Regions from separate parts of the Priestia sp. YIM B13490 genome, predicted to be linked through region 2. Evidence: a T-box and tRNA genes for the amino acid it is inferred to sense, from the RefSeq annotation. Region 2 holds a T-box; the other holds one or more tRNA genes.

Region 1 (8,048 bases), on a different contig from region 2:
CCAGCGTCATGACATATCCAAGAGCGTGCTTAATAATCGTTTCTTGATGCTCGTGAAAAGATGGAAATGCATGAAGTGTGACAATAGCCAGCACAGCGCTCGGAATACTTCCGAAGGCTAAATATTTTGCTAATTTAAAGTTAATGGTTCGCTGTTTGTAGTGCTGAGCGACTCCGAATAATTTTGTGATAGAATTGTAGACAAGATCTGTTCCTACGGCAATGGAAGGGTTAATGCCGAGTACAATCAGTAAAGGTGTTAATAAAGCGGCACCTCCAACCCCAGTTAAGCCTACAAGGGTTCCAACGAATAATCCCATTAAGGTAATTGATAGTTCCATATTTCGTCCTCCTACTCTCAAAACCAAGTACATTGATCTGATTATAGAGCATTGTAACTCATATGTAAATAAAATTCTGAATATTTTTAGTGAAGTTGAAAAGGTTTTCTTAGCCTTCACTATTTTAGGGAACGGACGATAAAGTCATAGGAAGTTATAAAAAAGTAAATAGAATACGTTTATTTATCTATGATTACGCTCTAATTTGTGTTACAAATGTAAATGCAATAAAAGAGTTTATTTTTATCTCATTTGAAAGACCGGTGAATGCATGAGTTTTGTCACGAAAGATTTGTTAATTAATTTTTTATTTATTTTATTGGCGCTGTTTTTAGTGCAGATGTTTTATTTAATCAAGTATGCTAAAAAAATTCATTGGTGGAAAGATCGTTATATCGCGGTATTTCCGATTTTAGCTATTACCTTTTGCCTTTTGTTTCCGGTTAACGGAGCTTATGTCCCGGATGACTATCGGATGGATCTACGAAGAATTCCTTATATTTTAGGAACGTTATATGGAGGCTGGCCGCTAGGAAGCTTGCTTTTTGTCTTTATTTTACTGCTGCGCTTGCTAATTGGCGGGTACGATGTAGGCTTTTTATCAACACTAATTTCTCTTCCGATTTTATCCATTCCTTTATTTTTCATAACAAAATACTTTTTGCATTTCTCATTAAAAAATAGAATTATCGTGAGCACCTGTCTTAGTCTGATCGGTTCTTTATTAGCTATGCTTGTATCTATTTTTGTCTTGCACGTAACAAGCATTCCTATTAGCGTGTGGGTTCAATTCGCGATTTTAGATGTAGCAGGCATGTTTGTAATTACCATACTGTGGGAAGCGATACGGGCAAATTTACTAGTGCTTCAGCGCCTGATGAAAGCAGAGAAACTAGAAATTGTCAGTCATTTAGCTGCCAGCATCTCTCATGAGGTGCGAAATCCTCTAACGGCAAGCAGAGGATTTATGCAAATGCTGCAAGAAGATGAAAAAGAACCTGCTAAAAAACGCTACATTTCCATTGCGATTAATGAACTAGATCGTGCAAAAGAAATCATTGATGATTACTTGCTGTTTGCCAATTCTGCTCCGGAACGAAATGAAAAAATGAATATTTCAGAAGAGATTCATCATGTCACCCATATTATGACGCCTCTTGCCAATATGAATGGAGTCGCTATTGATTTTACATTTGATGAAGAAGTGAAGTTCTGCGTAATGGGAGAAAGAAGAAAGCTTCAGCAGTGCCTAATCAATTTATTTAAAAATAGTATTGAAGCCATGCAAAATGGAGGCACGTTAACCGTTAAAGTAACAAAAGAAGGCGAAGTTGTTATTGTGGATATTATCGATACAGGCTGCGGTATGACGCAAGAACAAATCAACCGGTTAGGCGAACCGTATTTTACAACAAAAGAAAAAGGTACGGGGCTTGGAACGATGGTATCTTTCAGCATTATTCATTATATGAAGGGAAAAGTGAGTGTGTCTAGCACAAAAGGAAAAGAAACGTGTTTTTCACTTCAATTTCCACTTTGTGAATAAAGAGGTCGGGACAAAAGTTATTTAGTTGAAGGAAAATCCGAATGCGTTTGATTCTTGAGGGAGAATCAAACGCATTCGGATTTTTTCATTGGCAGGGTAAATGTAGATTTCATCTATTTATTCGTCTGTGAATTTTATGGATTTAGTTATGTTTTACTCTCTTTTTAATGACGTTCACTCACATACTGATCAATCATCGTTTGCAGTTCCTCTAGGGTCGTTTTACCGTTGTTAACAGACAGCTGCTTTAACGATTGAAGGGCACTATCTACAACAAACTTCCGGGGATTGGACTGTTTAAACAGCTCTTCTTCAATAAAACTAATAAGCTCTGTGCATTTTTGACATTCGAATTCATCAGTAAATTGTTTATGAACCTGTTTTTTTAAATCGATAAGTGCTGCAGAAATGTCCTGTTCTATTTGATTTTTAGTATTTGGGCAAGATGGAAGCCATTCTTTAATCGTTTGCGGATCGAGCAAAATGTCTCCTGAATTTGCTACTTCGTCTACAAGAGGAAGCAGGCGCTTGACACTGTAGCTTATGATCTCATGGGGGTCAGTATTTGTGCCGTTAACCATAAAATTATAGTGAAAGTTGCGATGAAGCATGCCAAGAAACATAATTGCACAATCTAGCAGGTACGGTTTCTTTTCTTGTCCAAATAAATCAATGAACCGCTTGTAAACCCAGTTTACTTCAACAAACTGGGTTTTTTTTATGTATGCTTTTAAATCAGGATCATTGGAAACAAATACTTCTTCAAGTAATGTGAAAAATTTATGTTTATGATGGTTTTTCATCTGTGCATCAATCTGTTTAACAAATACATCTACATCGGTCAGGCTTTTACCAACCAGCAGCTGATTTCGCTCTTGTTCAATTGTTGTATGAAGCCAGGTAAAAACAGCGATTAATAATTCATTTTTTGAAGAAAAATAGTTGTAGAATGTTCCTTTTGAAATGCCGCTATAATCAATGATGTCTTGAATAGATGTAGCTTGAAATCCTTTTTCAACGAAGAGATGGTGTGCATTTTTTACAACTTGCTGTTTTCGGTTATTCATTATTATCACCTAAATATAAAATTAGACTCATGGTCCAACTTTATGATACATGATTTAAAGCGTTTACACAAATGTTCTTTTCAAAAAAATAGACGATATCACGACAATGTATTGATATAAAAGGATTATAGGACTGAAAAAGTCGGTAAAATAAAGAACATGAACGCAAGATTTTTCACTTGCATAAATTGAACTCACAGTATAATATACTCTATGTAGAACATGTGTCTAAAAAAATGAACTTGAAGTATAAGGAGGTACAATAATGAGTCAATCGATAAATCAAATGGAAAAGCCCCCTTATGGCATAATTGCTATTTTGTTAATTGGCGCTTTTATTTCATTGTTGAATGAAACGTTATTAAATGTGGCGCTTCCGTCTATTATGAAAGACTTAGATGTGACAACGTCAACTGTCCAGTGGCTTTCTACTGGTTATATGTTAGTGAATGGTATTATGATTCCAACTACCGCTTTTTTAATTCAGCGCTATTCTGTCAGAGGCTTATTTTTAACGGCTATGACTTTATTTACAGCGGGAACAATACTTGCGGGTGCTTCGCCCGTATTTTCGGTCTTGTTAACCGCTCGTATTATTCAAGCATCAGGCGCAGCCATTATGATGCCGCTTTTAATGAACGTATTGCTCACAAGTTTCCCATTAGAAAAACGCGGAGCTGCGATGGGGATTTTCGGTTTAGTTATGATTTTTGCTCCGGCAATTGGCCCTACCTTATCAGGATGGCTAATTGAACACTATGAGTGGAGAATGCTGTTCCACCTTGTTACGCCAATCGCGGCAATTGTATTAATAGGCGCTTTCTTCCTATTAAAAGACAAAAAAGAAAAAGTGGAAATCAATCTGGATTTCCTATCGCTTGTGTTATCTACAATTGGATTTGGGGGACTTCTATACGGATTTAGCTCAGCAGGGGATAAAGGCTGGGATTCTGTGGAAGTATACGGCACCATTATCGTAGGAGCCGTTGCGCTGATTTTATTTATTACGCGTCAGTTCAAGCTTAAAACACCTATGCTTGAATTCCGCATTTTTAAATATCCAATGTTTGCTTTATCATCAACGATTTCAATGGTGATTACAATGGCATTATTCTCAGCCATGCTGCTAATGCCAATTTATGTTCAAACGGTACGAGGCATTTCTCCGCTTCACTCAGGATTACTAATGCTTCCGGGTGCGCTACTCATGGGTGTGATGTCTCCGATTACCGGAAAATTATTTGATAAATTCGGAGCGCGTGCACTGGCTGTAACGGGTCTAACGATTACAGCCGTTACGACGTATTTCTTCAGTAACTTAGAGCTTGATACGACATATACAACGCTCATTACGCTTTACACGCTTCGCATGTTCGGAATGTCTATGGTGATGATGCCGGTTATGACAAACGGATTAAATCAGCTGCCGCAGCGCTTTAATCCGCATGGTACTGCGATGAATAACACGCTTCAACAAGTATCGGGAGCTATTGGTTCGGCTCTTTTAGTAACGGTGATGTCAAATCGTACAGCTACGCATGCAAAAGAGCTTGCTCAAGATGCAATGAGCGGAGCAGGAGCAGCGAATGCAACGGCAGCCGGGGCAGCTCAAATGAAAGAACAAATTGGGATGCAGGCAATGGTACAAGGAATTAACGATGCGTTTGCCGTCTCAGTAGTACTAGTGGTGGTTGCTTTAATTCTTTCATTGTTTATGAAACGCGCCACGCCGGCAAGTGAAGATGAAGTGATAAAGGAAAAAGCAGGACGCGAGCAGTTTGCTAAATAAAAAAGAAATCCCCGCTGAAACAGCGGGGATTTCTTTAGCTTGTATATCTAAAGCTTAAGCCCATTTTCTTTAATAATTTCCGGTAGCCGATGGACGTTTGATCAGCCATAATATGCGCTTCCATCTGCAGGTCTAAAGGCAAGTCTTCAGGCTTTTGGTTTTCAACCATTTCACGGTCTTCGTCAAAGACGCGAAGGTTAAAGTCATACACACCTTCAACGGGAGAATCTTTGTCAAAGTTTCGAGCGATTGGTGCGAATAAACGTGTTTCGCGGGCTGAAATAGGAGAGACTGCATTCATAATCCACAGTTCTGCGCCTTCTGGGAAGTATACTTTTAGCGTAGCTGTAAACGGCGGATAAACATCAAAGACGCGAAGCCATTTAAAATCAGGTGGATTTAAATGCTGCTGTTCTTTGGAATAATTGCTCACGGTGCTCGTATATTCTACATGAAGCCCATACTCTGTATCGCTTACTTTATATTTAGGCACAAAGGCGTTGTTTCGATCACCAAATGTGTCTGTGTGAACCCAAGCAAAATGAGCTACGTCTAAAAAGCCTTCCATTTGACGACCGGCCGAACCCATGATATCAAAGCTCGGACAAACAATTTGCTGAAAATCAGGGTCCTCCCACGCATCGAAGTAAGGCAGGTTATCTTGTTCTCCTGTCAGGGAAGTCCACACTAATCCAAATCGTTCAATAACTGGATAGACGGCCATACACAAGCGGGGAGAAATATTGGCATCAGGGTGAGCTGGAATCGACGTGCATGCACCGTCCGTTGCATAGCGGAAGCCGTGGTAAGGACAGACAATTTCATCATCTTCCACCCAGCCCATGCTAAGAGGGGTGCCTCGGTGAACGCATAAATCACGAGCCGCCACTACTTTGTGTGTGGTACGGTATAGAACTAGATTTACATCTAGCAGTTTTACGGACGTTGGTTTCTCTGTTACATCACTGCAGCGTGCGACGGGGTACCAATACTTAGCGAGCGTCGTCCAATCTTCCAGGCTGAACGTGCAGTCTCTTGGGTAGGGAGTTGCTGTTTTTGGTTTGGTCATGGTTGGTTGTTGTTCCATCTATTTTCTTCCCTTCTTTTGTAAGCTCTTTTACTAAGGGTAATATAAAAAAAGAAAATTCACACAATTTATGTAAGGAGTTCTAACATGAAATATGGAACTTTGTAGAAAGTGCGAATTTCAGAAGACGTAAATTAGAGAATATACCAATAAAAAAATTTAAAAAAGCGCTTCCTAAATAAATTTAAACGTGATATAATTTTCCAAGACGCTGGTGTAGCTCAGTAGGTAGAGCACTTGCATGGTAAGCAAGAGGTCGCAGGTTCGATCCCTGTCGCTAGCATACTAAAAAACCTTCTTTCTTGTTGAAAGAAGGTTTTTTTTATTTGTGTCGGCTTTAAAATTATTCTCCGAATTATTCTTTCCCTCCTTGTGAAAACTTTAACAGTTTGATAGCCTTATTAGGAGATTGTGAGAAAATATGCGTATCTTTTCCCCTGTGTCTTATGAATCATATTTAGAAATATTCTTAAAAGAATGTTTATTGCCTCTAAATATTGGGTACACGGAACTAGGGGTTAAATTTCAACAGGGAGTGTGAACGATAATTTGATTACGTTTAAGAATGTGTCAAAGCAATATCCAGACGGTACGACCGCCGTGAAAAATATTAATCTAGAAATTAAAGAAGGAGAGTTTTTCGTTTTAATTGGTCCGAGTGGGTGTGGGAAAACAACCACCTTAAAAATGATTAACCGTCTTCATGATATTACCGAAGGAGAACTATACATAAAAGATAAGCTCGTATCGGACCACAACATCCATGAGCTACGCTGGAACATTGGTTATGTTCTGCAGCAGATTGCTCTTTTTCCTCATATGACCATCGCTGAAAATATAGCCATTGTACCCGAGATGAAGCATTGGAAGAAAAACAAAATCAAAACGCGCATTGATGAACTGCTTACCTTGGTAGGACTAGACCCAAAGCAGTATCGAAACCGAAAGCCGTCTGAGCTCTCAGGTGGCCAGCAGCAACGTGTAGGTGTAGCACGTGCCCTCGCAGCTGATCCCCCCGTTATTTTAATGGACGAACCCTTTAGTGCCCTCGATCCGTTAAGCCGCGAACAGCTTCAGCAAGATGTTATTAGCTTAAAAGAAAAAATCAAAAAAACATTTGTGTTTGTTACGCACGATATGAGCGAAGCGATGACGCTTGGAGATCGTATCTGCCTGATGAAAGATGGGGAAATTGTTCAAGTTGGAACCCCGGAGGAATTCATCCAAAAGCCTAAAAATGAATTTGTAAAAACATTTATTGGAAATCAAGGCAATGCTTTATTTGAGACATTGGATATGTTTGTCAAAGAAAGTGAACAGCCAGACGTAGAACCTACTGAAGAGTTAGCTTCAACCGCCACTGTTCAGCAGGCAATGGACGCCCTTTACGACCATGAAGCAATAGCCGTGAAAAAAGGGAGCAAACGTATTGGCGTTGTAACGCGCAAAACTCTATTAGCGTTTCTTTCTGATAAAACGAAAGAAGGAGGAACGCTGTAATGAATGCACTAAGCACATTATTAGATCAACGAGGAGATGCACTGTTTCAAGCTCTTCTTGAACACATTCAAATTTCAGTACTGGCTCTTGTTATCGCCGTATTAATTTCAGTGCCGCTCGGACTGTACTTAACGAGGCATGACCGTATTGCTGAACCAATCATTGGCGTAACAGCCGTACTGCAAACCATTCCTTCACTCGCTTTATTAGGATTACTGATTCCTCTTGTCGGAATTGGAACCTTTCCCGCGGTTATTGCACTGTTTTTATATTCGCTTCTTCCTATTGTACGAAATACATATACCGGAATTAAAGAAGTGGACCCATCTTTAATTGAAGCATCCAAAGCCATGGGGATGAACTCGTGGAGACGATTAATTAAAGTAGAACTTCCTCTAGCACTTCCTGTCATTATGGCCGGAATTCGCACAGCGATGGTACTCATTATTGGCACAGCGACAATCGTGGCTCTTATCGGAGCGGGCGGACTCGGAAGCTTAATTTTGCTTGGTATTGACCGAAGCGATAATAGTTTGATTTTATTAGGAGCCATTCCAGCAGCATTATTAGCGCTTATTTTTGATGGAATTCTGCGAACGATTGAACACTCAGCTAAAAAAGGGTCCAAAAAACGCTCGTTTATTATGATCATCGTATTAATACTTATTCTTGTTTCTCCGTTTGCAGCGATGAGCGCAACAAAACCAGACCTTGTTATC
Region 2 (8,048 bases):
CATGTCCTTGCTAATAAGTAGCCACCTCCAAGGTTTAATGAGCGAATACGCTTGCTTAGACCGATTATTAACTCACACAAAAAAGTGTGAGTACATACTGCACCCACACTTCTATCGTTTTAATTAAGATACGATGTACCTGCTAACTGCTTTATGCGTCACTCAGGTGAGAAGCGGGTGCTTCTTCTTCTGTATAAACAAGTATTCAATTACTTAAGCTATTATAGTATCAACAAAGACAAAAGTCAATGATTTCGTTCTTTTTTCACAACAAAAATTATTGTATCAAAGGAAAAACATTTATGCAACAGTTTTTTATAAATGTTAGATAAAAAAGCAGAGAATTTCAATTCTCTGCTTTTTTCATTAGCGAGATGCTTCTGCTTTTACATTTTGTAAAAAGGCTTGGAAGTCCACTGTTTCTGAATTCTGCTCACCGTATTTACGTACGTTTACTGCTTTATCTTCTACTTCTTTATCCCCTACAACAAGCATATAAGGAATTTTTTGCATTTGAGCCTCACGGATTTTATAGCCGATTTTCTCATCGCGAGAATCAAGTTCCACACGAATACCCGCCAGCTGCAGCTGTTCTTGCACTTCTTTTGCATACTCAAGGTGAACGGTAGGTGATACCGGAATCACTTGAACTTGTACAGGTGCTAACCACGTTGGGAAAGCTCCTTTGTATTCTTCGATTAAGAAAGCTACAAAACGTTCCATTGTTGACACCACGCCGCGGTGAATAACAACCGGTCGATGTTGTTTCCCGTCTTCTCCTACATACGTTAAATCAAATCGTTCAGGAAGTAAGAAATCCAATTGAACCGTAGATAGCGTCTCTTCTTTACCAAGAGCTGTTTTAACTTGAACATCTAGTTTTGGACCGTAGAATGCCGCTTCGCCTTCAGCTTCATAATAATCAAGGTCAAGCTCATCCATTGCGTCTTTTAACATGCTTTGTGCTTTTTCCCACATTGCATCATCATCAAAGTATTTTTCTGTATCTGCAGGGTCACGGTAAGATAGACGGAATGAATAATTTTCAAATCCAAAATCTTTATAAACCGCTTCAACTAAGCGAACTACACGAATAAATTCTTCTTTGATTTGGTCGGGACGTACGAAGATATGCGCATCATTTAGCGTCATGCCTCGAACACGCTGAAGTCCTGATAATGCTCCTGACATTTCGTAGCGGTGCATCGTTCCAAGCTCAGCAATACGGATTGGAAGCTCACGATAGCTGTGAATACCTTGTTTGTAAACCATCATGTGATGAGGACAGTTCATCGGACGAAGAACCAGGTCTTCGTTATCCATTTCCATTGCAGGGAACATGTCATCTTGGTAGTGCTCCCAGTGACCAGACGTTTTGTAAAGTTCTACACTTCCGAGCACTGGAGTGTAAACGTGCTGATAACCAAGGCTTACTTCTTTATCTACGATATAACGCTCGATAATACGGCGGATCGTCGCACCTTTTGGAAGCCATAAAGGCAGACCTTGTCCTACTTTTTGAGAATTTGTAAATAAGTTTAGCTCTTTACCAAGTTTACGGTGATCACGTTCTTTTGCTTCTTCAAGAAGACGAAGATGCTCGTCTAAATCTGCTTTTGTAAAGAATGCTGTACCGTAAATACGCTGCAGCATTTGATTATCGCTGTCTCCGCGCCAATAAGCACCCGCCACGCTTAATAGTTTAAATTCTTTAATTTTGCCTGTTGACGGCACGTGCACGCCTCGGCAAAGGTCAAAGAATTCGCCTTGTTGGTAAATCGTAACCTTTTCACCTGCTGGAATCGCATCGATCAATTCAAGCTTCAGTTCATCGCCAACTTCTTTAAAAAGTTGAATGGCTTCTTCACGAGAAACTTCTTTTCGTTCAATTTCAATATTTGAATTAACGATTTTTTTCATTTCTTTTTCAATTTTACCTAAATCTTCAGGAGTAATTGATTCTTCCATATCGATGTCATAGTAAAAACCGTTTTCGATAACCGGCCCTACACCTAGCTGTACTTTTGTATCTTTGTATAAACGTTTGATTGCTTGAGCCATTAAATGCGCTGTACTGTGACGCATAATTTCAAGCGCTTCAGGAGCATCTTGTGTAATGATTTCAAGACTGCCATCTTCTTCGATTGGCGTACGTAAATCCAGCAGCTCGCCGTTTACTTTGCCTGCTAATGCTTTTTTCTTTAATCCCGGGCTAATAGAAACCGCAATATCTTCTGTTGATGATCCTTTTGGATACTCTTTAACAGCTCCATCAGGGAATGTCATTTTGATTACTTCTGACACAACTTTCCACTCCTTTAACATAACTGAATAAACTTTTTGTAAAAACAAAAAACTCGTCCCTTATCAAAAGGGACGAGTTGTGTATACACGCGGTACCACCCTTGTTTCCTCTTCGTATCTTGGATAACCCAAAGAACCCGAAGCGGCTCGAGGTTTTATAACGGAAATTCCGTCAGTAATTACTAGAGGCTCTGCTCGTTTACTACTGAAGTTTAGAGGTGGTAAGAATATATTCCGTGTTAGGAGATTTTCAGCCTGGATCTCCCTCTCTACAAACCGTAAATATACACTCATGTCCTCATCATAACTTGTAACATATAGCTGTTTTTCAATATGCATTTATTATATTCATTTTCAAAATAGAAATCAACCTTTCACGTTATATTTTGCTTTTGATCAAACGGAAATTCATTTTTTTCGTATAACATAACTTTTTCTTGGAAGATATTTTGAATGGTATAAACAAAATCATGATCATGCTGGTCGCTATACAGATGAATAGCAGCTGGAGATAAACTTAGCAAAGGCGCGATAATAGTTGAGTCTATGTATAATGATTCTTGTTCAGATAAAAAGGCCTCTGCTAGAGCTGCACATTCACGTTCAGGAACATATCTACTGTTGTGGTCGTACAGTACAAACTTGTTTTTGTTCAAGTGCATTACATATACGTTACCTGTAGATGACTGTCTTTCATTAGCTGCTTGACGCAGCTGATGAATAAGAATTTGATAGTCTTGTTCAAGCTTATATTCATCAATCGCCAGCTCGGCATAATAGCGCAGCCGCTCTTGATATTCTTTTAAACGGAATTGGAGAAAAGACTCAAAGGTGAATGTTACATTATGAATGAAGAAGTCTTGAAGAGCCTGGCGGATAAGTAATTCTCTTGGAAGAGAAAATGTTTTTTGCGGAATTTCGCCTCTCTCTCCTTCCATAATCCCCCCCATAATTTGAAGCAGCAAATCTTGCTCTTCCTCTTCTGAATAGAAAAATTGTTCTTTTAATATGTTTACCATCATCTTTTTTTCTTTCTTTTTTAAAATTACGTGGGTTAATACCGGTATCACCATGTCTTGTAAAATGGCCTCTCTATTGTATGTCTCATCAATGACTAAAAGCTGATTATTCACCAGCTTCAAGCACTGTGAACCATATGATAAAGCGCTTCGCTTCGCGCATAAAGACTCATATACAACGACTGCGTCTTCTACATATTTAAAGAATATTTTCATTCCTCATAGCCCCCCTTTGGACACGCTTTATTAATGTATATGGGGCAACATGCAAAAAAATGAGCAAGTCGTTACAAGAAATGTAAAACGACCTGCTCATCTATTTCGTTTATTCTCTCCATTCATTTCAACAGGAATGGCTAGAGACTTAATTCGTTCCATGACACGAGCGGCTTTGAGCTCTTCCTGCTCGCCTCTTTGGGTATAAGTCAAATGATGTTGTAGCTCTTTAAAATTTAAATTCGAGCTGAAAAATGTCGGCAAATTTTCGAGCATACGGAATTGTAAAATGGTTCCGAGCACATCGTCTCGCATCCAGCTCGTTACGGATTCTGCTCCGAGATCATCAAGCATAAGAACCGGTACTTTTTTGACATACTCTATTTTCTCATTGAAACTTTGATCTTGAAACGAACCTTTTAACTCACGTAAAAACTCAGGGACATACAGAATGGTAGATTTCACTTTCTTTTCAGCTAACGCATTGGCAATTGCTCCAAGAAAATACGTTTTCCCCACACCAAACGAACCATGTAAATATAAAGCTTTCATTTTCTTATTCGGCTCATATTCTCGCACAAAATCTCTTACTAGTTTAATGGCTTCAAATCTTCCCTGCTCAATTTCAATATCAGACATTGTTGCCTGTAAAATTTCTTTAGGCACGTACATACACTGAATAAAAGATTCTTGTTCTTTTCGCTCATCTTCTTGTACTTTTCTAGGACAGCGTTCATACTGTAAATCAATATTACGGCCTTTTACAACCAGCTGAGGGTGGTATCCTTTCACCATGTTGACACAGCTTTGCAGAGAAGGACACTTGTCACAGCATTTGCTTTGATCGATAAATTCATGCATCTTCATCAGACCTCGGTCAACCATTTGCTCATCTAACTCATGGCGATGCTCTTGCAAAAATGTTTTGACTTCAGGATTAGACAGGATACTGTTTCTTAATGCTTCTAAGCGTGCTTTAAAATCCTTTTTGTTCACTAACTGATTTAGTGAATCATTGATAGGCTTCATCTTTTTCACCTCATCTCTATCATACCTGCTTTTTATTCTTTATGCTTTTGTTTTAGCTCTTGATCTAACTGCTTGAGCTCTTCTTGTAGCTTTCGTTTTTCTTCTTCAAATCCGTCCACTTCTTTTGAAGGCTGCTTTTTCTCTTCTTTTTCTTCATCGCTCAGCCACTCTGGCACCATTTCTTTACGCACAATTTTTCGTCCAGCCGTTTTTTTATTTTGCTTTGCTTCGGTCCAATTCTGATATTCTTTCTGTTCATTTTTAGCTAAATTCATGGCATCTTGAACAGTTTGTACCTTTTTGCGCGCCCAGTGTCCAGCAATTTTCTCTACATAGCTCTTAGATAATTTCATATCGGATCTCAGCATCACGTAGTAAATTAGAACATTTACTACCCCTGGTGAAAGCTTTTGGTTAAACATCACTTCTTCGATCATTTGCAAATCTGCTTTTGAAGGCTCTGCTCCCCCGGAAAACTCGATCAAAAGCTGTCGAGGAGAAGTCACTTCAAGCTGTTGAATGAGCTGCTCTTCCTTTGTCTGCGGCTGCTTTTCCTGCATGGTACGAAGCATAGGCGGCTGAATTTGTTCGCTTAGATTTGGAAGTGCTTCTCCATTTTCAAATTGGTAAAAGGACTGTGCTGCTTTTCTAAGCAATTCAATATCAACTTGATCGTTCTCATTTAGCGAATCGAGCACCACATTTTTCATTTGAAGAGGATCGATACCGTATAAAAAGGCTAGCTTTTCAATCGCTTGTTTTACTTTAGATGTAATAGACCTTTTCGAAATCATTGAATCTGTTAGACCTGCTAAAAATAAATCAAAATCAAAGGAATCCGGGCTCATCTCAATAGAAGCGCGTTTGGAGGAATCCACAAAGTCCGTTTGAGCATCAGGAGAAAATACATCCTTGCTTTCAGACTGAAAACTTGGAGCCAGCTCCGTTGCTTTAACTGATTTAAATACATCGTTAAATGAATGCGTCACATCTTTGAACAATTGCTCATCGACGAGTGAATCTGAAAAATAATTTTTTACTTTTTGAAAGATAGATTTTCCGAGTCGGTTATATAAATATACATTTAACACGCCGTCGTTAAAAAACTGATGGGGCGTCAGAGGAGGAATGAGCTCATAAATGAACACACGAACATCATCTTCTTCCTTAATATATGTTTTTAACAAACCAATGCCTTCTAATTTTAACCGCTCATGGTAAATAGCTTTCAAATTAATTTGCATCATTGACATTAGATGATGATGCGTAGACTCTTTCCCCCATAAACGATCTTGTTCCAGCTCGCTCCATAACGTCATATACAGACCAAAGCACGTTGTACCCACCAACGGCTGATAGAGCATGGTTAAAATCTTTCGGTCGTATTCCTGCAGTATGCCGTTCGAACGAACAACATAACGATCGACCGGTATCATTTCTTTCCAATGTTGTTCTTTCATGTCGTTCCCTACCTACTTTTAAAGTAATAGAAATGACAAAAAAAGAGCCTAAAGAATACTTCAATAGCTCTTTTACAGTCGTTCCTTCTTAATTAAATCTTTTAATTCATCAATAAATACATTGATGTCTTTAAATTGTCGGTATACAGAAGCAAATCGAACATAAGAGACTTCATCGATAGCAGCTAATCGCTCCATCACCATTTCTCCTACAACATCTGACTGCACCTCTGATGTACCCTGACTGCGCAGCTCTGTTTCAATATCGTGTACCGTATCTTCTAATTGTTTTAAGCTTACTTGGCGTTTTTCACACGCCTTAATTAACCCTCGAAGGATTTTGTCTTTGCTGAACTCTTCTCTCGCTCCATCTTTTTTTACAACAATTAACGGAAGTTCTTCTACTTTCTCAAAAGTTGTAAAACGATAGTGACACTCTTCGCATTCACGTCTTCTACGAATAGAGCGGCCTTCTTCTACAGGGCGCGAGTCCAGCACTCTCGTTCCATTGTAATGACAGGATGGGCACTTCATATTCTCAGCTCCAATAATAAACCTTGTTTTTCTTTTTATTTTCTCTTATATAAGTTAATTTCCATCTATGTTAGCCGGCTATTCGCCATTTATTATGATTTTTATCATCATTTCCTTTAACAAACACGATGCTGTATTAAAGGATTTGCTTTATTCCATCTTATAGAAAACAAGGCTTGAATACAAGTAAAGGAAAAGGAATTTCCCCATTTTATTTCCTGAAATTCAAAAATGATAAGGAACTTACGAAGAAAGAGGAATGAGTTTTTGATCAAAGCTCTTATAAAGCGTACGTACAAGTTCTTTACTAAAACCAAAATCAACCGGCACCACTTTTGATTCTGTTGTAGCAGAAAAATCGATAGCGGTTTCAAGAGGACGTACGTTAATAATGGTAATCACAACAAAAGCTTTTCTTCCTTTTACAACGTTTAAGCTAATCTCTCCTCGCTCTTCATATGCAGCAAGTATCTCTATCCCTTGCATGTGCTTCAACATTTCATGAACTTGCTTAAATGCATTCCCAGCTGTTGTTTTGTAATAATGCGTTTTTAGAGTCGGATCTGAATGGTAATCGCTTGTTTCCACATGATTAGAAAATAAAGATTTAACTGCTTGTACTACCCCCATGTTGTTATCCCCTTTGTTTTTGCGTATTAAAAATTTATATACTAAAAAGAGGTGTGTAATACACCTCTTAACTTACGTAATCAATCGACACTATTAAAGTGCATTCGCTTTAGTTTGTTTTACCTGAACAGGACCCATTCCACGTGGCAATTCAATTGTTTCACGTGTCTGTGCACTTAGAGCATCTGCAATATAATCTGCTGCGATTGTAGGATCTAAATGACCACAAGTATAAACATCGATACTTGCATAACCATGCTCTGGGAAGCTGTGAATCGTTAAATGTGATTCTGAAATAATAACAACGCCACTTACACCTTGAGGTGCAAATTTATGGAACGCTACTTCGCGAACTTCCGCACCGGATTTTAAAGCTGCATCAACAAACGTTTTTTCAATATAATCAATATCATTTAACTTATCGAAATCGCATCCCCATAATTCTGAGATGACATGACGACCCATTGTTTCCATAATGATATTTCCCCCTTTAACAATTTTTAATCGTTAAACATGAAGTTCTTTCGCCATATAGCATGTTAACTACCACGGGGGAAAGTTAGTCCAAAGAGGTCCTAACCCTTTAAGTAGCCACATCACCGAAAGGTACACAAGAAGTTCACGAAACATAGTATACTTTGTTTACATTTATTTTGCAATACGTGTTTTGATTTTATTAAAGATTGTTCTTGCAGATAGACCTATACAAATTACCCCTGTATTCTCGTGAGACAGTGTGTAAAAGCTGCTAAACGACTATTAATTTTTTATTAAAATTGAGGAAAATAAACACCCCTTTGCATGCTTATCTTATTGCTTTTCCCTATTCTTTTGGATAAAAACAAAAAAAACAGGG

What was found. A T-box is a leader RNA that pairs with one kind of tRNA and senses whether it is charged. The one in region 2 lies ahead of thrS (threonine--tRNA ligase), so its partner is inferred to be a tRNA-Thr.
Region 1: it has a tRNA-Thr gene. The T-box ahead of thrS (threonine--tRNA ligase) is inferred to sense a tRNA for this amino acid. The anticodon was not compared.

What each region holds. Positions count from the first base shown of each region.
Region 1 covers NZ_JBHZOT010000001.1:202,315-210,362, forward strand. The annotation lists gene ACFX4R_RS01020 (sulfite exporter TauE/SafE family protein) at 1-340, opposite strand, end outside; gene ACFX4R_RS01025 (ATP-binding protein) at 612-1,886, shown strand; gene ACFX4R_RS01030 (TetR/AcrR family transcriptional regulator) at 2,051-2,953, opposite strand; gene ACFX4R_RS01035 (DHA2 family efflux MFS transporter permease subunit) at 3,219-4,742, shown strand; gene ACFX4R_RS01040 (aromatic ring-hydroxylating oxygenase subunit alpha) at 4,777-5,829, opposite strand; tRNA gene ACFX4R_RS01045 (tRNA-Thr) at 6,040-6,112, shown strand; gene ACFX4R_RS01050 (ABC transporter ATP-binding protein) at 6,379-7,329, shown strand; gene ACFX4R_RS01055 (ABC transporter permease/substrate-binding protein) at 7,329-8,048, shown strand, end outside.
Region 2 covers NZ_JBHZOT010000004.1:225,217-233,264, forward strand. The annotation lists gene infC (translation initiation factor IF-3) at 1-3, opposite strand, end outside; ribosomal protein L20 leader region at 73-195, opposite strand; gene thrS (threonine--tRNA ligase) at 367-2,325, opposite strand; T-box leader at 2,370-2,618, opposite strand; gene ytxC (sporulation protein YtxC) at 2,679-3,539, opposite strand; gene dnaI (primosomal protein DnaI) at 3,636-4,568, opposite strand; gene ACFX4R_RS15530 (replication initiation and membrane attachment family protein) at 4,601-6,028, opposite strand; gene nrdR (transcriptional regulator NrdR) at 6,101-6,562, opposite strand; gene ACFX4R_RS15540 (hypothetical protein) at 6,806-7,192, opposite strand; gene speD (adenosylmethionine decarboxylase) at 7,286-7,666, opposite strand.